Regions from separate parts of the Fusobacterium mortiferum ATCC 9817 genome, predicted to be linked through region 2. Evidence: riboswitches for the same ligand, from Rfam matches in the RefSeq annotation. Region 2 holds a riboswitch; the other holds the start of a gene.
What was found. A riboswitch is a leader RNA that binds a small molecule or an ion and turns the genes downstream of it on or off. The one in region 2 is predicted to bind cyclic di-AMP.
Positions count from the first base shown of each region.

Region 1: it holds a riboswitch for cyclic di-AMP, as region 2 does, so the genes downstream of both, FMAG_RS04090 (HAMP domain-containing sensor histidine kinase) here and FMAG_RS14165 (ABC transporter permease) in region 2, are expected to answer to the same signal.

Region 1 is NZ_GL987988.1:642,217-654,678, forward strand. It holds gene FMAG_RS04060 (carbon-nitrogen hydrolase family protein) at 1-657, opposite strand, end outside; gene FMAG_RS04065 (sensor protein KdpD) at 804-1,946, opposite strand; gene FMAG_RS04070 (TrkH family potassium uptake protein) at 2,045-3,532, opposite strand; gene FMAG_RS04075 (potassium channel family protein) at 3,532-4,197, opposite strand; gene FMAG_RS04080 (potassium channel family protein) at 4,223-4,633, opposite strand; gene FMAG_RS04085 (response regulator) at 4,640-5,314, opposite strand; gene FMAG_RS04090 (HAMP domain-containing sensor histidine kinase) at 5,367-7,208, opposite strand; cyclic di-AMP (ydaO/yuaA leader) riboswitch at 7,307-7,448, opposite strand; gene kdpF (K(+)-transporting ATPase subunit F) at 8,063-8,140, shown strand; gene kdpA (potassium-transporting ATPase subunit KdpA) at 8,156-9,787, shown strand; partial or broken gene kdpB (potassium-transporting ATPase subunit KdpB) at 9,795-11,848, shown strand; gene FMAG_RS04105 (potassium-transporting ATPase subunit C) at 11,867-12,448, shown strand.
Region 2 is NZ_GL987994.1:489,635-498,873, forward strand. It holds gene FMAG_RS11935 (betaine/proline/choline family ABC transporter ATP-binding protein) at 1-731, opposite strand, end outside; gene FMAG_RS14160 (glycine betaine ABC transporter substrate-binding protein) at 758-1,531, opposite strand; gene FMAG_RS14165 (ABC transporter permease) at 1,663-2,337, opposite strand; cyclic di-AMP (ydaO/yuaA leader) riboswitch at 2,429-2,569, opposite strand; gene FMAG_RS11945 (type III pantothenate kinase) at 2,622-3,398, opposite strand; gene FMAG_RS11950 (aminopeptidase) at 3,415-4,530, opposite strand; tRNA gene FMAG_RS11955 (tRNA-Gln) at 4,728-4,802, opposite strand; tRNA gene FMAG_RS11960 (tRNA-Pro) at 4,811-4,887, opposite strand; gene FMAG_RS11965 (Cof-type HAD-IIB family hydrolase) at 5,014-5,811, shown strand; gene FMAG_RS11970 (FtsW/RodA/SpoVE family cell cycle protein) at 5,836-7,062, shown strand; gene FMAG_RS11975 (LA_2272 family surface repeat-containing protein) at 7,084-7,662, opposite strand; gene aroC (chorismate synthase) at 7,823-8,917, shown strand; gene aroE (shikimate dehydrogenase) at 8,910-9,239, shown strand, end outside.

The DNA.
Region 1 (12,462 bases), on a different contig from region 2:
AATTAATTGAGTTCCATCATAATTATAAATAGTACTATTTCCTAAAAAGGTAGCCGATAAATTATTATTCACTTCTTTCCCAACACGATTACAAAGAATAATTGGAGTTAAATTCTCAATAGCTCTTATTTTATAAATTTCATATGTTGTTACTCCACCAAAATTACCCGAAATAAAAATTAAATTAGCTCCTAAGTCTATTTGTTCTCTTGATATCTCTGGGAACCATACATCAAAACATACTTGAAGACCTATACTTACTCCTTGAACTTCAAAAACTTTATTTTCTTTTCCAGTTTCAAAAAAATTCTTTTCAAAATCAGTTAAATGAATCTTTCTATATGTTCCAATTAAATATCCTTTATCTATTACAATAGCAGAGTTATATATTTTATCTCCATCTTTTTCAGCTACTCCAACTATTACAGATTTTTTATTTTCTAATGTTATATTTTTCAACTTATTTATTAAGATATTTTTTTCTAATTCTGTAGCTATAGAAAAAAGTTCTTCTCTATTGTTATAAAGATATCCCCTATCTGAGAGTTCAGGTAAAATAAATATATCAGCATTATTATTAGAAATTATTTTTGAAATTTTAATAATATTTTCATTTATATCCTTACAAATATTTATTTGTAAAATTCCTATTTTCATAAACTCTCCTTTCTATTTTTTATGATTATATTATACCATATTCAAAAAATATTACTATATTTATAATCAAAACATATACTTATTGATAAATTTTTGAATTATTTTATTAATTTATAATAGAATTTAAAATAATTTGAAAAAATAAATTATAAATCCCAAGGAATAATTCTTATTTCAGTTCCTTTTGAATGTTCAATAATTTTGTTTATAATCGATCCCTTAAAAAATGTAGTTAATTTATTTCTCTTACTATGTCCTAAAACTATTTGAGTAATTCTTTTCTCTTCTGAGAATTTTAATATTTCTTTTACTATATTTTTTCCTTGCAATCTTATTGTCTCTGCACCTAAATTTCTAGCTAGTTCCTCATGCTTTTCAATAATTTTCCAATCTTCTAAAGAATAACCTTTTGATAAAAGACTTTTTTCTTCTACACATATTACATAAAATTCACATCTATATCTTTGAGCAATTCTTGCTCCATATCTAATTACTTTACTAGCTTTAGGACTTGATGAGATTGATACTAAAACTCTCTCTGTTGTGTGCCAGTTTGTTTTGATATTTTTATTATTCATATATTCGTTAAGATTATTATCTACTTCTTGAGCTATTTGACGAAGAGCAATTTCTCTTAAAGCACTTAAATTTCCTTTTCTAAAGAAGTTTTTTAAAGCTTGTGAAACAGTATTTAGATTATAAATCTCTCCTCTCTCTAATCTTTCTTTTAAACTTTCAAAAGATATATCTATAACTTCTACTTCATCAGCTTGTGTTAATACTGTATCAGGAATAGTTTCTTTTACTACAATACCTGTAATAGTTTGTACCACATCATTCAAACTTTCAAGATGTTGAATATTTACTGTAGTATGTACATTAATTCCTGCATCTAAAATTTCTAAAACATCTTGATATCTTTTTTCATTCTTACTTCCTTTCATATTAGTATGGGCAAGTTCATCTATTAAAACAATATCTGGATGTCTTTCAATTATTTTTTTTACATTTACCTCTCTATATATTTTTCCTGCATATTCAATGTCTTTTGTAGGAATTTGTTCTAAAATACCTATTTGTTCAGTAGTAGCTTTTCTATCATGAGGTTCAATATAACCTATACATATATCTTCTCCTCTTTTTACTCTGATATTAGCTTCTCTAAGCATAGTATAAGTTTTACCTACTCCTGGAGAATATCCTAGATATATTTTTAATTTCCCTCTTTTTTCTTTGTTATAGATTTTTAATGCCTCTTCTGGAGTAAGTCTCTTTTTTTCTTCTGACATATCTCTTTCTCCTTTTTTATTTTTTAATTTATTAATCAATATATAAAAACTCAAGAATAACAATATAATAAAAGCTATTCTTGAGTTATAATTTTTTATTAATTTTCTAAATTTTGTGATTTAATAAATTTAAAATCTCTAATTATTCTTAAAATAGAATAAAAAACTACTATAAATTCAAGTCTACCTAAAAACATCATTATAGTTTCTATAATAAGAACTAGATTAGGGGCATTTGGAGACGTAATTCCTATTGATAACCCTACTGTACTCAAACAAGAAGCTATTTCAAATATACTCTCTCTCATACCATAGCCATGAGCCATAAGAATAATTACAGAGATAATAAACATAATCATATATATAGTAGTTATAGAACAAACTTCTATAATATGTTTATCAGAAATATAAAACTTTCCATCAGCTCTATTTACTGAATACTCTTTTACAACATTTCTAGGAAACACATAACTTTTTATATTCCACCATAAAGATTTAAATAAAATATAGACTCTATATTGCTTAATACCTCCAGCAGTAGAACCAGTTCCTCCTCCTATTATCATCATTAAAACTAATATAAATATTCCAAAATCATTCCAATCGGTATAACCGACAGTAGAAAATCCTGTAGTAGATACAGCAGAGATAATTTCAAATACAGCTACTCTAATACTTTTAGATAAACTTTCAAACATATCTTTAGTAGTAAAAAATAATGTTAATGGAATAGATAAAGAAAACATAAATAACATAGTTTTAAACTCTCCTATTCTTAAAAACTCTTTAACTTTTCCTTTCCAAAGTATAGCATGAGCAGCAAAGTTAATAGTTCCTAACACCATAAGTATAATTGTAATAAGCTCTATTGTTGTACTATTGTAATATCCAATACTTTCATATTTAGTTGAAAATCCTCCTGTAGATACAGCAGCAATAGAATGATTGATAGCATCAAATATAGGCATTCCAGCTAAAACATATAAAATAATTCCACCTATAATATAGCTTACATAGATTATCATTATCATCTTAGTAGTTTTTCTTATATTTGGTACTAATTTATCTGAACGAGCCTCTGCATTATAAAGCCCTACCCCATGTGGACCAATGATAGCAGAGAGCATAATTACCACAAGACCAACTCCACCAAGAAACTGCATAACACTTCTCCAAAGTAAAACCATATGGGTAGTCTCTCTTACATCCACAACTGATAGCCCTGTTGTAGTATATCCACTTACCACTTCAAACATAGCTTGTACAAAATTAAGTTGTCCTGATATTACAAAAGGAAGAGATGATAAAATTAAAGTAGTAATCCATGATAATAATACTACTATTCCTCCTTCTTGAATAGACATAGTAACATTTGTTTCTTTAGCAACAAATCTTTTTAGATTAAATCCTATTACAGCAGTAAAAAAAGCAGTAGCTATAAAGGCGAAAATCTCTAACTTTTTATATGAAAAAAAAGGAATAGTAAGTAATGGAGTAAGCATTGCTATGCTTACTCCTAAAAGTATTACCCCTGTATATCCTAATATCAATTTATATCTACTCTTTAAAATCTCTACTCCTTTCATTATTTATCACCTGATAATATACTAAAAAGTTTTCTTTGTTCAGTAGGTAATGAGAGAATAATTAATTTATCATCATAATAAATTTTAGTATCTCCTCTAGGAATAACAGCTTCTTCTTTTCTAATTATACAACCTATAATAGCACTATTTGGAATTTTTATTTCACTTAACATTTTTCCAATTACAGGAGAAGTTTCTGTAATTTTTATTTCAAATATAGATAATTTACCTTCATCTAATGAAATAAGATTAGTAATCTCTTCAATTGAGATCTTTTGTTCTATCATAGAAGAGATTATATTAACTGTACTTATAATTGTATCAAGTCCAAGTTTTTTAAATATTTCTACATTTTTAGGGTCATTTACTATAGCAAAAGTTCTAGCTACTCCATATAATTCTTTTGCCATTTGACATATTATTAAATTATCAGGGTCATGTTGAGTTAAAGCTATTACTATATTTGCATATATTGCTCCAGCATCTTCTAAGATAGTTGGTTTAGTAGCATCTCCGTAAACTACTTCTATCTCTTCGTGTTCTTTAGAAAATTTTCTACAAATTTCTTTATTATTTATAATTAAAGTAACATGATGTCCTTTAGATATAAAAGATTTTATTAAAAAATGTACTTCCTTTCCTTCTCCAACTATTATTATATTCATATCAAAACTCCTTATTATAAATCTTTTATATTAAATTTTTAAATTTTTCTACAGATAAAAGAGTTGGACTTATTGTTTCTATTCCATATTTTTCATAAATCTTATGTTTTGTTGGGTCAAATACTCTAGCTATAACTGTTGGAACTTTATATATTTTCTTAGCTATCTGAGCTATCATAATATTTGTATTATCATTATTAGTAGCAGCTAATAATATAGCAGCCTTTTCTATGTTAGCACTTTTTAAGGTATCTTCATCCATTCCATCAGCTTCTATTGTAAAACCGCTAAAGTTTTCAGTGAGAAGATTAAAATTATCTTCATTTTTATCTATTATCACTACACTTTTTCTTTTACTTGAAAGATATTCAGCTACATTAGAACCAAAACGACCACACCCTATTATTATTACATAATCATTTTCTATTTTACTCATATTCTTCTACCCCAATTTAATATCGTTTATTATTGATTCTAATTCTGTAATTCTATCAAGATTACTATTAGCTGGTTCATATGATGGGTCTAAAGCTAAAGCTGCTCTATAATATTTTTGTGCTTCATCAACATTTCCTTTATATTCTTCAATTACTCCTAAAAGGTTATGGGTATCTGGAAGTCCAGGTTCTTTACTAATTGCTATTCTAAGTGCTTCAATGGCTTTATCAAATTTTTTCTCTATAATATTAAGCTTAGCAAACTCAATGTATTCTTCAAAAGTATTAAGTTTATCCTCTTGTAAATTTTCTCTTGAAAAAACTTTAGCTACTAAAGCTTTTATTTGGTCTGGAGTAAAAGGTTTACTAATAAAATCAATAGCATTTAATTTAATAGCAGTAACAGCTTCTTTTATAGTTCCATAAGCTGTCATCATTATTACATTACTTTTATTTTCATTTTCTCTCAATTCTTTTAAAACTTCCATTCCTGTTTTTCCAGGCATTTTAATGTCTAAAAGAATTAAATCATATATTTTTTTTTGATTTAAAAGAATATCTAGTCCTTCTTCTCCATTAATAGCTGTATCTACCTGATATCCTTCAGATTCAAGACAATAAGTAAGAGTCATTCTTATATTTCTTTCATCATCTATTATTAATATTTTTTTCTTTTCCATTTTTTTCACCTCTATAATTTTTTATATTAGTTATATATTAAAATTTAAAAAATTAATTTTTTTTACATTTAAGAGAAAAATAAAAAGTACTTCCTTTTCCTAATTTACTATCTACCCAAATTTCTCCGTTATGATTTTTTATAATTTCTTTACTTATAGAAAGTCCAAGTCCTGTTCCTTCTATTTTACCGTCGTTAGATACTTTAACTTGAATATATTTATTAAATATTTTTTCAAGTTGGTCTTGAGGAATACCTCTTCCTTCATCTTTTACAGCAACTACTAAATTCTCATCTTTTTTAAATGCTTCTACTAATATATGATTAGGTTCTCCTTCCTTTCCATATTTTATAGCATTCCCTATAAAATTAGTTAAAACTACACTAATCTTATTAAAATCTGCTATTACTGGTGTAGAATTATCTATATTTCCTAATTCTAAAGTGACATTTTTATTTTCACAAAGATTTCTTAAAGGTTTTATAGCAAAATCTATAATTTTTTTAATATCACACTCTTGGAAATTCATAGGAGTTTTTCTAGACTCTAGTCTTGATAAATCCAATAAATCTTTTATAAGTAATTTTAATCTATCGTTATCCAATTTAATTGCAGTAACAAGTTCTTTTTGTATATCATTTAATTCTCCAATACTTTTATCAGATAAAAGCTCTACAGCCATACCTATTGAAGTAAGTGGAGTTCTAAATTCATGAGAAACAGTAGAAACAAAATTATCTTTCATTTGGTCTAATTCTTTAGCTTTTGTAATATCTTGAAGAAGAATTACTATTCCTAGTCTTTCTCCATTCTTACTTATTATAGAATTAATAAATACCTTACAATATGTAATTAATTCTCCTTTATTTAGAGATATTTCTAATTGTTTCATTGTAGATTTTATCTCATCATTATTAAGAATTTCCTGTACACTATCATAAATTTTTTTATTATTTATAGCATGTAAGAAAGGTTGTTTTAAAAGCTCTTTTTCTTCAATATTTAAAAGTTCTTCTGCAGCTCTATTTACTAAAATTATATTATTTTCCATATCAGTTACTATAATTCCATCACTTATACTTTCTACAATAGCTTCAGCTTTTCTTTTTTCAGTCATTAGTCTTTTTATATTGATAGTTTTATATTTTTCCAACTTTTGTGCCATTTGGTTGAATGCTAATCCCATTTTACTAAATTCTTTATCTAAATTTTCAGGGATTCTTTGTGAGTAATCTTCACTAGATACTCCTTCTATTTTTTCTACAAAAATATCAAATTGTTTTAATATTTTAGCAATAAGATAGCTTATTATAAAAACACCTAGAATTATTATAGAAATTGATGCTATAAATGTAAATATTACTGCTTTTTGAGCTGTAATACTAGCTTTATCTCTTTTAATTAACATAGCATTTTGATTAACACTTACTAAATCTTTAGATAATTTTTTTATATTTTCAAATTTTGGAAAAATTTTCTTAAAATAATATTCAGATTGTTTTTCCTTTAAAAATAAAAAATTATTAAATTCTTCAACATAATCCCCATATTCTTTAGCTATTTGATTTACTATTTTACTTTCTCCTTGTTCAGTTATATTATTTTGGGCATCTTTTAAAGCAACTAAAAATTCTTTTTTATTAATTGTAAAATTTTTTATATACCCTCTTTCTTTAGTAAATAAATATGAAAGCTGTAAACTATCTTGTCTTTCAATAGATGCAATCATTTTTTGAGCTGCTACAATACTTTTATAATTAGAATCTAATATTCTTTCAATCGAATTATTAAGTCTTCTAAAATTGATAACAGACCAAATACTATTGATACTTATAGTAAATAAAAAGACAATAAATATCAAAAAAATCCTAGATTTGACACTTTTAATATACATATTTACTTCCCTCTAAAACAGTTTTAAGTTATAATATTCCCTCTAGCTTGTAAAAAAAATAACACCACAACAAAAAGTCATGGTGTTAATACACAATGCATGGCTCTTTTCAACGCTGACGAGGTTAGCTGTCGGGCTCGGATTGAAAAGTATCCTATTCTCAATTGAGAAATACGCCCCAAGAAGGTTGGGTCCCCCGCTCTATTTTTATCCTAAAAATAGATTAAGCAAATGGTAATATTCTTTTTACAATTCTGATTATACTACTAACGAATAAAAAGTCAAGATTTTTTTAACGATAAATAAATTTTATTTTAAAAATATTTTAAAAAATTATTTTTTCTTGACATTCATATAAAAAAGTGATAGGATTCAAAATCATAAAACAAACCTCTAGCTAATTAAGATATATTTTATCAAACTAATTAATTATAATTTAAGTTTATTCTGATATTTATTTATCTGAGTTAATTTATGAAGGGGATTTATTCTGAAAATTTATACCTAAGTAATAAACTGTTTTAGATACTTTATATAAAAGTATTGAAAAGCAGTTTTTATTTTACCTTTTTTTCTAAAAAATAGTATTTTTATATAAAAAATACTTAAAAATAAACATTTAGGAGATGAGATTAATGAAAATTTTAATATGTTTTATTTTAGCAATTTTTATTACTGCTCTTAAAATTAATATTTTCTGTTAATACTAGTTAGTTCAAAGGAGGAAATTATCATGAAAATTTTAACTTTTTCTATATTGCTATCAGTTTTAATTATTAAATTTGTTGTTTTCTGTTAGTAGCAAATTTAAAAATAAATTTATATTGAGACAGATATTTGTTGAGGGAGGAATTATGTATATTTTGGGAACTATTGTATTTTTATTATTTATCTATTTATTTTATGTACTTTTTAATCCAGATAAATTTTAAGGAGGAATATTTATTATGACTTTATTTAATTTATTTCTTTATCTATTGGCATTTATCTTATTGATAATACCAGTTGGTAAACATCTTGCAAAAATAATTATGTATGAGAAAACTATAGGAGAAAAAATTTTCTCGGTAATTGAAGCTCCTATTTTCAAACCAATAAAATGTACTTGTGAAAATATGAGTTTAAAAAATTATATTCTATCATTCTTAGTAGTTAACTTAGTAATGTACTGTTTAACCTATGGAATTTTAACTATGCAAGGGAATTCACCTTCACTTGCTTTCAACACAGCAATAAGTTTTATTACTAATACAAATCTACAACACTACTCTGGTGAGTGGTTAAATGGAATAGCTTCAAGACTTGCTCTTATAAACTTAATGTTTACTTCAGCAGCAAGTGGTATGGCTATATGTATGGCAATTATTAGAGGAGTTATGGGAATTAGACTTGGTAATTTCTATGAGGATATAGTAAAATCTGTAACTAGATTATTACTTCCAGCTTCTATCATAGTGGGTGTAGGACTTGTACTTTGTGGTTTACCTCAAACATTTGATACACAAATAATAGTAAAAACTGTTGAAGACAAATATCAAGTTATACCCTTAGGACCAGCAGCAGCTTGGGAAGCAATCAAACACTTAGGAACTAATGGAGGAGGTCTTTTTTCATCAAACTCTACACACCCCTTTGAAAATATTTCATTATGGTCTAACTATATAGAGATGATGTCTATGATGATTTTCCCTGGAGCTACAACTGTTGCTTTTGGTATAGTTGCTAAGAATAAAAAACAAGGTTGGTATGTATTCTTATCAATATTTGTATTATTCTTAATCTCTTTCTTTATGATATATTACTTTGAACAGCAAGGTGCTCCTATATTTAAAGAGTTTGGAATTACAGGAATGAATATGGAAGGGAAAGAGGTAAGATTTGGACTAATAGCTTCTGCACTTTTCACTGATATAACTACTTCGTTTACAACAGGAAGTGTAAATAATATGCATGACTCGCTTACTCCAATAGCTGGAATGATGCCATTATGGAATATGATGCTTAACTGCATCTTTGGAGGTAAGGGAGTAGGATTTATGAATGTAATCATGTATATGATTTTAGGAGTATTCTTATGTGGGTTAATGGTTGGAAGAACTCCAGAGTTCTTTGGAAAAAAATTAGAAGCAAGAGAGATGCAAATTATTACTTTTTTAATTCTAGTACACCCAATTATTATACTTGTACCAAGTGCTATCTCATTAGTTACTGAGTTAGGATATGGAGGACTATCAAATCCTGGATTCCATGGAATATCACAAGTATTATATGAATATACTTCAAGTGCTGCTAACAATGGTTCTGGATTTGAAGGATTAGGAGATTCTACTACATTCTGGAATATCACAACAGGTATAGTAATGTTTTTAGGAAGATATATCAGTATGGTATTAATGATTGTAGTTGGATATTCATTATACAAGAAAAAATCTGTACCTGTTACAGAAACTACATTTAGAACTGATAACTTAACATTTTCATTTATCTTATTCTTTATAATATTAATAATAGGTGCTCTTACATTCCTACCTGCTTTAGCACTAGGACCTATTGCAGAACATTTGAGCATTTGGAGGTAATTCAATTATGAGTAAACATAAAGTAAAAGGTATAGATAGTGCCATTTTACATCAAGCATTTATAGATTCTTTTAAAAAATTAAATCCAAAGATACTTATTAAAAATCCAGTTATCTTTGTAGTTGAAATAGGATTCTTTTTAACACTTTTATTAACTATTCATCCAGCTATTTTTAGCGAGGCTGAAACGAATTTAAGAGTGTTTAATGCTATTATTTGTTTTATTTTATTTGTTACAGTATTATTTGCTAACTTTGCTGAGGCAATAGCTGAAGGAAGAGGAAAGGCTCAAGCTGATAGTTTAAAAAAGACTAGAAAAAATACAGTAGCTAATCTTTTAAAAGCTGATGGAACTACCACACAAGTAGACGCTGGTTCTCTTAAAAAGGGAGATATAGTTATAGTTAATACTGGAGAATTAATTCCTAGCGATGGTGTGGTAATTGAGGGGATTGCTTCTGTTGATGAGTCAGCAATCACAGGGGAGTCTGCTCCTGTTGTTAAAGAAGCAGGAGGAGATTTTTCTTCAGTAACAGGTGGTACTCGTGTAGTAAGTGATAAAATTAAAGTTAAAATTTCTGTATCTGCTGGAGAGTCATTCTTAGATAAGATGATTAACTTAGTAGAAGGTGCTGAAAGAAAGAAAACTCCTAATGAGATAGCTCTTAATACAGTACTTGTTGGACTTACATTGATATTCTTAGTTGTTATTGTTACTTTATTCCCTATGGGACTTTATGTAGGAGTACAACTTCCATTATCAACTCTTATAGCTTTACTTGTATGTTTAATTCCTACTACAATTGGTGGATTACTTTCAGCAATAGGTATAGCTGGTATGGATAGAGTTAATAAATTTAATGTTATTGCTATGTCAGGTAAAGCTGTTGAAACTTGTGGAGATATAAATACAATTATTTTAGACAAAACAGGAACTATTACATTTGGTAATAGACTTGCAAGTGAATTTATTCCTGTTGAGGGAGTAAGCAAAAAAGATATTATTGAATACTCTGTTATCTCTTCATTAAAAGATTTAACTCCAGAGGGACGTTCAATTGTAGAGTTAGGAAAAAAATTTGAATGTATTTTAGATGAGAAAGATTATGAAAAAGCTGAATTTTTAGAGTTTTCTGCTCAAACAAAAACAAGTGGAATTAATTTAACTGATGGTAGAAAAGTTAGAAAGGGTTCTGGTTCATCTATTAAGAAATTTGTAGAGGAACAAAATGGAACTGTGCCAAAAGACTTAGATGAGATTGTAGATAGAGTATCAAGACTTGGAGGAACTCCATTAGTACTTGCAGTGAACAATAAAGTTCTTGGGGTAATCTACTTAAAAGATACTGTAAAACCTGGTTTAAAAGAAAGATTTGATAACATTAGAAAAATGGGAATCAAAACTATCATGTGTACTGGAGATAACCCACTTACAGCTGAAACTATTGCTAGAGAAGCTGGTATAGATGAGTTTGTAGCAGAATGTACTCCTGAACAAAAATAGAAGTTATCAAAAGAGAGCAAGCTCAAGGTAAATTAATAGCTATGACAGGGGACGGAACAAATGACGCACCTGCACTAGCTCAAGCTGATGTTGGTATTGCAATGAATAGTGGTACAACAGCAGCTAAAGAGGCAGCTAATATGGTCGACTTAGATTCTGACCCTACTAAAATATTAGAAGTTGTAGAGATTGGAAAACAGTTATTAATAACTCGTGGAGCTTTAACTACATTTAGTATAGCAAACGATGTAGCTAAATACTTTGCTATTATTCCAGCTATGTTTATAGTTGCTATTCCTCAAATGGAAATTTTAAATATTATGAAACTTTCATCACCTGTAAGTGCTATTGTTTCAGCTCTTATATTTAACGCAATTATAATCCCATTACTTGTACCAATTGCTTTAAGAGGTGTATCTTATAAACCAATGAAAATTGAGATTATGTTACTTAAAAACTTAGCTATCTATGGAGTTGGAGGAATTTTAGCTCCATTCGTAGGAATTAAATTAATAGATATGATTATTACTCCAATGCTAAGAGCTTTAGGAATGTAATAATAGGAGGATATATAAATGGAAAGTAAATCTGAGATTTTGAAAAAAAGTGTATATATAACAATTGCACTATTTATATTAGCAATAGGTTATACTTGTGCAATAAATGGTTTTGCTCAAATATTTTTCAATCATAGTGCTAATGGAAGTATCATTATAAAAGATGGACAAGCAATAGGAAGTAAACATATAGGACAGATTTTTACCGATGCTAAGTACTTCCATGGAAGGCCATCAGCATATAACTACAACACTTATACCACAGAGGAGGAAGCTCAAGTGCTCCCAGCATCTGGAGGTACTAATTTAGGACTTAGCAATCCTACTTATACAGAGAATATAAAAGCTAATATAGAGAAATTATTAGTTGAAAATCCTGGATTAAAAGTTGAGGATATTCCTGTTGAAATGCTTACAGCTTCTGGTTCTGGACTTGACCCACATATCACAATACAAGGGGCAATGATACAAGTTGACAGAGTAGCTAAAGAAAATGGAATTGCTAAAGATGAAGTAGTAACTTTAATAAATAAAATAGCTCATAAAGGCATTGTTAATGTGTTAGAACTTAACTTAGCTTTAGAAGAATTAGCTAAATAAGTCACTACATATAA
Region 2 (9,239 bases):
GATGACCAAATTCTATTTTTTCCAACAAAATTACTTACGAAATCATTTGCTGGATTTTTTAAAATAGTTTCAGGATCATCATGTTGAATGACTTTACCAGTACCCATTATACATATTTTATCAGCAATCTTAACCGCCTCATCCATATCATGACTAACAAATATTATAGTCTTTTTATACTGAGTTTGGATATTGATTAGCTCATCTTGGAGCTGAGAACGAGTAATAGGGTCAAGAGCTGAAAATGGCTCGTCCATAAGAATTATATCAGGATTTGTCATAAAAGCTCTGGCTATACCAACTCTTTGTTGCTGTCCACCACTTAGCTGTTTAGGGTATCTATCAGCAAATTTTTCATAGGGTAATCCCACCATATCCATAAGCTCTTTTACTCTTTCTTCTCTTTCTAACTCTGGAACTTTTTCTAACTTAGCTACTAATTCGATATTTTCTTTTATTGTCATATGAGGGAAAAGACCTGTCTGTTGGATAACATATCCTATTCCTCTTCTTAAATCAATAATATTTTTTTTAGAAATATCCTCTCCATCTATAAGGATTTTTCCAGATGTAGGTTTGATAAGTCCATTTATCATTTTTAGTGTAGTAGTTTTTCCACAACCAGATGGACCTACAAAAACTGTAATACTTTTATCTTCTATTTTTAAATTTATATCGTGTAAAACTATATTATTTTTAAATATTTTATTTACTCCTATAAATTCTATCATTTCATACCTCCTTTTAATATCTAAAATTATTTAGATATTAGACCTCTTTCGATTAAAAACTCATGAGCTACTTCTTGAGGTTCTCTTTTGTATGTATCTACTTGATTATTTAATTCTCTCATTACTTCATCTGTTAAAACATCAACAAGTGAATCAGCTATATTTTTTAACTCAGGATATTTATTAGCAATATCTTCTCTTATTAATGGTACAGCATGGTAAGGTAAGAAAAACTCTTTATCATCATCTAAAACTACTAAATTATATGTAGATATTAATCCATCAGTAGCAAAGGCATCTATTACATCACTCTCTTTATTAGCAATAGCCTGATAACGAAGAGCTCCATCTATAGATAGAGAGTTTTTAAATTTCAGTCCTGGATAAGCTTCTAAAAGTCCAGGTAACCCATCATGTTTATTTGTAAATTCAAATGTAGATGAGATAGTTAATTGTGGAGCAACTTTAATTAAATCACTGATATTTTCTAAGTTATATTTATCAGCAGTTTCTTTTCTAACAGCTAATCTGTATGTATTATTAGCTGAAATCTCCTTTCCAACTAATACATCATACTTCTCTTCTATCTCTTTTTTTGATATAGAATAAACATCAGAAGATTTAACATTTTCAGCTATAGGGTTATGCTTTAACATATCAGCAAACATAGTTCCAGTATATTCCATATACATATCTACTTCTCCTTTATTTAAAGCACCAAAAATAACTTGAGTTCCTCCTAAGGCTAACTTTCTATTAACTTTGATATCTGTTTTATCTTCAATTAAATCTGCTAACATATTACCAAGAAGAATTTGTTCTGTATAATCTTTACTTGCAATAGTAACTACTTTTTCTTGTGGAGCTATAAAGTTTTTAACAATATTCTTTCCACTAGAAAATAAGATTAAAAAAACAGCAAGAGTTAAAATTAGTTTATGTAAGAAAGGGATTTTTTATTTTCCTCCTCTCCACTAACTATTCCTTTAGGAACAACTATTTTTTCTATAATAGCTGCTGTCCAGTCAATAAATAGAGCCAATATACAAGCTGGAATAGCTCCAGCTAAAATTTGATATGTATTGGCTGTTCTTATTCCAGAGAATACTAAAAATCCTAATCCACCAGCTCCTACAAAGGCAGCAATAGTCATAAGTCCAACAGCTGTAACAGCAGAGATACGTACACCTGCCATTATAACAGGAAGAGCCATTGGGATTTGAATTTTAAAAAGTATTTGTAATTTTGTAAGTCCAATTCCTTCAGCTGCTTCTATCATCTGTGGGTTTATTCCTTCAATACTTGTATAAGTATTTTTTATAATAGGTAGTAAAGAGTAAAGTACTACCATAAAGATAGATGGCATAACTCCAATACCTAAAAAAGGAATAAGAAAACCTAAGAGTGCCATACTTGGAATAGCTTGAATAGTATTAGCAATTCCCATAACTGTTTTATTTATTTTTTTAAAATGACTTATTAAAATCCCCATGGGAACTCCAATAAGAATAGCTACAAGTACAGATATCAGTGTAAGATTTATATGTTCTACTAAAAGAGATATAATCTGAGCTCGTTCTTGTATAATATAAGTAAAAAAATCCATAAGTAAACCTCCTAAAAAATTGTACAAAAAAACACCAGGCTAGAGTCATGGTGTTTTAATTTGTAAAATTAAAAATATAACAAAATAAAGCCTCAACTCTTTTCAATGCTGACGAGGTTAGCTGCCGGACTCGGATTGAAAAGTATCCTATTCCATAAAGGAAATTCGCCCCAAAAAAGTGGGTCCCCCGCTTTATATCATAATAAAGATATAAATTAAGCAATTTGCACATGTACATTATACAAGATTTTTTATAAAGAGTCAAATTTAAAGAAAAAATAATTTTATTTTGTTTTATTATTTTGATATAGAGTATATAGACCTTTTATACTTAAATCTGCTTTGTATACATCTATCTCATCAATTTCAGCAGATAAGATTTTTCCAAGTCCACCAGTAGCAACTACAAAGCACTCTTCTCCTACTTCCTCTTTCATTTTTCTGATAATATGTTTTATCTGTCCAGCATATCCATAGAATATACCAGATTGGATTTGAGAAATAGTATCAGAACCTAATGCACATTCAGGTGTTGTAAATTTTACCTTAGGAAGTTTTGCTGTGTTACCACAAAGAGCATTGATGCTCATCTCAATTCCAGGAAGTATTGCTCCTCCAACATAGACATTTTTCTTTAATACATCAAAAGTTGTAGCAGTACCTAAGTCTATGATGATAAGATTTTTATCAGGATACTCTTCAAGAGCTTGGACAATATCAATTATTCTATCAGCACCAAATCCAGTAGGATTCATATTACTAGCAAATGTAAAAGGTAGATTTTTTTCTAAGTCTACTATCATAGGCTCAATATTAAAATATTTTCTTCCAAAGAATTGGAAAATAGTTATAAGATTGGGAACAACTGAAGAAACAACTATTCCACTAACTTTTCTTATTTCAATTCCATTAAATTTTGAAATATTTCTAAAATAAGAGAAATATTCATCTTCTGTCAATTTATCATTTGTAGAAACTCTAAATGTAAGAAGAGTATTTCCTTTTTCATCAAAGATTCCTGTTACAATATGAGTATTTCCAATATCTATAGTTATAAGCATAAAACACCACCTTAATTTATTTTAAATTTTCTGGATTTAAAGCTTTTAATTCATCTAAAACAAAGATACCATCTTTTCTAATTAATATATCATCTATCCAAATCTCTCCACCACCAAACTCTGGTCTTTGGATAAGAACTAAATCCCAGTGAATACTAGATTTATTTCCATTGTCAGCTTGTTTATAAGCTTGTCCAGGAGTAAAGTGAATACTTCCAGATATTTTTTCGTCAAATAGAGTATCTTTCATAGGTTTTAGAATATATGGGTTTACTCCAAAAGCAAACTCTCCAATATATCTAGCTCCCTCATCAGAGTTTAAAATTTCATTTAATTTTTCTGTATTATTAGCAGTAGCTTTTACAATTTTACCATCTTTAAACTCAAATACTATATTTTCAAAAGTAAATCCTTCATAAACAGATGGAGTGTTGTATGAGATTACACCATTGACACTTTCTCTTACTGGAGCAGTATAAAGTTCTCCATCTGGAATATTTCTAAGTCCGTAACATTTAACATTAGGCATTCCTTTAATAGAAAAACTGATATCTGTTCCAGGACCTACTATTCTAACTCTATCTGATCTATTTAAAAGAGAACTCAAGCTGTCCATAGCTTTTTCCATTTTAGAATAATCAAGACAACATACATCAAAGTAAAAATCTTCAAAATTTTCTAATGATGTATTTGCAAGCTGTGCCATTGAGTTATTAGGATATCTTAGTACTACCCATTTAGTATTATTAACTCTTTCTTTTAAATGTACAGGTAGCATAAAGATATCTGAATACATTCTCATTTTTTCATCTTCTACATCAGATAGTTCTGCTGTATTGTCACTACCTCTGATCCCTATATAGCAGTCCATATCTTTCATTCTTTCTAGCTCATATTTTGCCATTAGTTCTAGTTGCTCTTTAGTAGAAGATTTTAAAAGCTCTCTAGTAATAGATTGGTCTTTTAAAGTGACGAAAGGTAATCCTCTAACTAAATGAATCTCTTTAACTAATGCTTTTGCTAGATTTTTAGGAGTATCTCCAAAAATTTCTATTAAAACTTTTTCTCCTTTTTGTACTCTACAAGAGTGAGAAACAAGATTTTTTGCTAATTTTAATATTCTACTATCCACAGTATTCACCTCATAATATTTTTTTCAATTATAGCATAGAATATTGAAAAATAGAATAGAAGAGAAAAATAAAATTGAAGATTACATAATTAAAAAATTTAAAATAACTTAAGTTGAATTAAAAATAAGAAGATAGGAAAATTATTTTGATTAGGATAAAAAAAAGCCACTCAATAATTTGAGTGGTTGATTGCAAATGGCTGGGGTGGCTGGATTCGAACCAACGCATGACGGAGTCAAAGTCCGTTGCCTTACCGCTTGGCGACACCCCAATTTAAGATGGTCGGAATAGCAAGATTCGAACTTGCGGCCCCCTGCTCCCAAGGCAGATGCGCTACCGGACTGCGCTATATTCCGTCTCATCAACAAAAGTAATAATATCATATTTTAAAAAAAATGTCAATAAAAAAAATTACTTTTCAAAAAAAAAAATAATGGTATTATATTAAGGTATAAAAATAAAAAAGATGAGGAGTTAAGTTTATGAAATATGAAGCAATAGTTTGTGATTTAGATGGAACACTTTTAAATGAAAAACATCAATTATCAGATGAAACAAAGGAAGTTATAAAAAAGGTTAAAGATACAGGTAAAAAGATATTTATAGCTACTGGAAGACATCACTTAGATGCTTTAGCAATAAAAAAACAATTGGGATTAGACTCATATCTTATCAGTTCAAATGGAGCTAGAATACATGATGAGCATAATAATGAAGTATATGAGAGAAATATTGATGAAGAGACAGCTAATTTTATTTTAAATGTTAAGTGTAACAAAGAGATTGAAAGACATATATATACAGATACAAAATGGTATGTTGAAGAGCATAAAGAGGAGTATATAGAGTTTCATAAAGAGAGTGGATTTTTATATGAGGTAAAGGATTTCTCTAAAATAGTTGGAGAAAAATTTATAAAAATATTTTTTATCAGCAAAAATCAAGAGGAACTATTTAAGCTAGAAAAGTATTTTGAAGAGGTAATAGGAGATAAGGTTTCAATAACACTATCTGGACCAGAGTGTTTGGAACTTATGACAAAAAATGTAACAAAGGGAGAAGCTGTAAAAAATATTATGGAAAAACTTAATATTCCATTAGAAAATACTATGGCTTTTGGTGATGGATTAAATGACTATGAGATGTTAAGTGAAGTAGGTAAGGGACTTCTTATGGGAAATTGTGCTCAAAGACTTAGAGAAAAGCTTCCTAATAATGAGATGATAGGTAAAAATATAGATAATGGAGTAGCTAAGTATTTAAGAAAAACATTTTTATAGAATTTCTTTGGAGGGATATAAAGAATGGACAAAGTCAAATTAGAAACAGAAAATCCTTATTATAAAAGAAATCAAATAAATAGAACTTTGAAAAAAATAGATAAAGAAAAGAGAAAAAGAGCAAGAAATAGAGGAATAGTTCTTCTTCTTTTCTTTTTGGTTATATTGAGCAACTTAAATATGGCTAGTGCAAGTTTTTATAGTATCTACTTTGAAGGAATAAAGGTTATTAGAAACCATTTTATCTATATAATTTTAGGGATAATCTGTTTTATAATTACTTCAAAGATAAATTACAAATTATATAATAAAAATAAAATAAGTGGAATTTTATTTTTATTATCTACAATTATATTTATTATAATTATAATAGGAAGTAAAATACCATCATTATCAAGGGTAATACCTCATGTAAATGGAGCAATAGGTTGGATAAGATTTGGTTCTTTTAGTGTGCAGCCATCAGAGATGATGAAATTGCCATTTATTATAATAATAGCCCATATTATGGAAAAATGTGAAGAGGAAAGATACAACGATAAAAAAATACTATTTTCTTTGTTACCAGTTATGGGAATATTTATGCTATTAATAAATCTACAAAAAGATTTGGGAACATCAATACACTATTTGGGGATATTTGCTTTTATGTTGTTTATGAGTAGATTAAATATGAAATTGATAGTAGGAAGTGTAGGAGCTGTTTTAGTATCAATAGGAGGTCTATTTTACTATGTAAGTAATCTAACTGACTTATCAAATGAGAGTTATAAAATAAAGAGAGTTGGAAGTTTTTTAAATGGTCTTTTGAAAAATGAATATGACTATGGAATAGGATATCAAGTGGGGCAATCTCTTATAGCTTTTGGAAGTGGTGGATTAGTAGGTAAGGGATATGGAAATGGAGTACAGAAGTATAGCTATTTGCCAGAGATAAAAACTGACTTTATCCTTGCTTCCTATGGTGAGGAGTTTGGATTTATAGGAATGTTACTTCTTTTGACAATATTTCTATTGCTTTTTAATATTATTCAAAAAACAGCTGTGGAAACAAAGGATTATTTTGGAAAATATTTAGCAATAGGAATTGGAGGATATATAATAATTCAAATGGTTATAAATCTTTCTGTTGCTTTAGGAATACTTCCTGTATTTGGAATACCTATGCCATTTTTTAGTTCAGGAGGAAGTTCTCTTATAACAGTATTTTCAGCCTTGGGAATAATAATAAACATAAATAAACAAAGATAGAGTGGGAAAACCACTCTATTTTTAAAATAATATTTTTCTAAAGTTTACAATAGGTAAAACAGGGAATACTCCATTTTCAGCATAGTTGATAAGTCCTACTTGTAATCCTTCTAGTTTTTTAGTAGCATTGACAAATCCGAATTGAAGCCCTCCCACTTGTTGAGCATAGTTAACAAAACCAATTTGAACCATAGCTTCTTGATTAACCATATTAAGTCCACCTAATTGGAAAGTAGCATTTCCTCCAACTGTATTTACAAGTCCAAGATTTCCACCATTTACATCTCCTTTAACATCATTCCAAAGAGCTAAAGAGATTCCTCTCATATTTCCATCTACTCTAAAAGCTTCAAAGAAAAGTGAAAGGTGTAATCCATTAAAATTACCATTGACTTTTCTATAACCAATAAGAGATAAATCTACCCCTGAAACATTTTGGTTTTCAGCACCAAGAACATTAAAACTGAATCCATCTATTGAGTCGTATTTAGTAGCTCCAAATTGAACTCCTGGTAATACTGAAAATTGAGCTCCTTGTGTAGCAGCAAAAGAAACAGAAGACAGTAGTGCTACTCCTGCTATTAAAGATTTTAATTTCATAAAAATTTTCCCTCCACAAATTAATTTTAGACCTTATTATATCATATTTTTGAAAAAAATACTATAAGAAACTTATCATATAAGATGATTTTAAATTTACGTCATTAAATTGATAAAATGTGGTATAATTATGTTAGAAGAATAGAGAGAGGAGAAGAGTATGGGAGCTAATTGGGGACATAGTTTGAGATTATCAATTTTTGGGGAATCTCACGGAAAAGCAATAGGGATAAATATAGATGGATTAGCTAGTGGTATAGATATAGATTTTGAAAGCATAGAGAGAGATATGGGAAGGAGAGCACCAGGGAAAAATAGTTTTTCTACTCAAAGAAAAGAGAGTGATAGCTTTGAGATTTTAAGTGGAATCTGTGACGGTAAGACTACAGGAGCTCCTCTTTGTGCAATTATTAGAAATGAAGATAAAAAATCTAAAGATTATTCAAAATTAAAAGAGGTAATGAGACCTAGTCATAGTGATTATTCAGCATATATAAAATATAGAGGATATAATGATGTAAGAGGTGGAGGTCATTTTTCTGGAAGAATAACAGCCCCACTTGTTTTTGCTGGAAGCTTGGCTAAGAGTATCTTAGCTAAAAAGGGAATATATGTAGGAGCTATGATAAAGAGTATAAAAAATATAGAATTAGAAACACCAAATGAAGATAGATTATCTAAAGAGCTTTTTGATGAGCTGGCTAAAAAAGAGCTGGCTATTTTAGATGAAAAGAAAATAGTAGAGATAAAAGAGGAGATAGAGAGAGCTAGAATGAATCAAGACTCTGTTGGTGGAACTATAGAATGTTTTGCCATAGGAGTACCAGCAGGATTGGGAGAGCCATTTTTTGATTCATTAGAGAGTAGTATAGCTCATTTAGCTTTTTCTGTACCAGCTGTAAAAGGAATAGAGTTTGGAAAAGGATTTGATATAGCAAAATATTATGGTAGTGAAGTAAATGATGAATACTACTATAAAAATAGTATAGTGAAAACTAAATCCAATAATAACGGAGGAATATTAGGGGGGATATCCAATGGAATGCCTATAAATTTTAAAGTTGCTATAAAACCTACTCCATCTATTTCTAAGCTTCAACATACAATAAATATAAAAGATAAAAAAGATTGTGAATTAGAAATAGAGGGAAGACATGACCCTTGTATAGTACCGAGAGCAGTAGTGGTAATAGAATCAATAATGGCAATAGCATTGTTAGATAAGATATATGAAGCAGGAGGCAGATATGAATAAATATGGTCTTGTGGGAAAAAAATTGGGGCACTCACTATCTCCAGAGATACATAACTATATTTTTGATAAGCTTGGAGTAGAAGCAGAGTACTCACTGTATGAGATTGAAGATGGAAAAGATATTTTAAAATTAATGGAAGAAAAAGGGATAAAAGGATTTAATATAACTATTCCTTATAAAGAGATTGTGATGAGCCAACTTGATTTTATCTCTGAGGAGGCAGAAAAAATTGGAGCTGTAAATCTAGTGAAAATAAAAAATGGTGAAAGCTACGGATATAATAGTGATTACTATGGGGTCGTAGAGATGCTAGAAAAACAT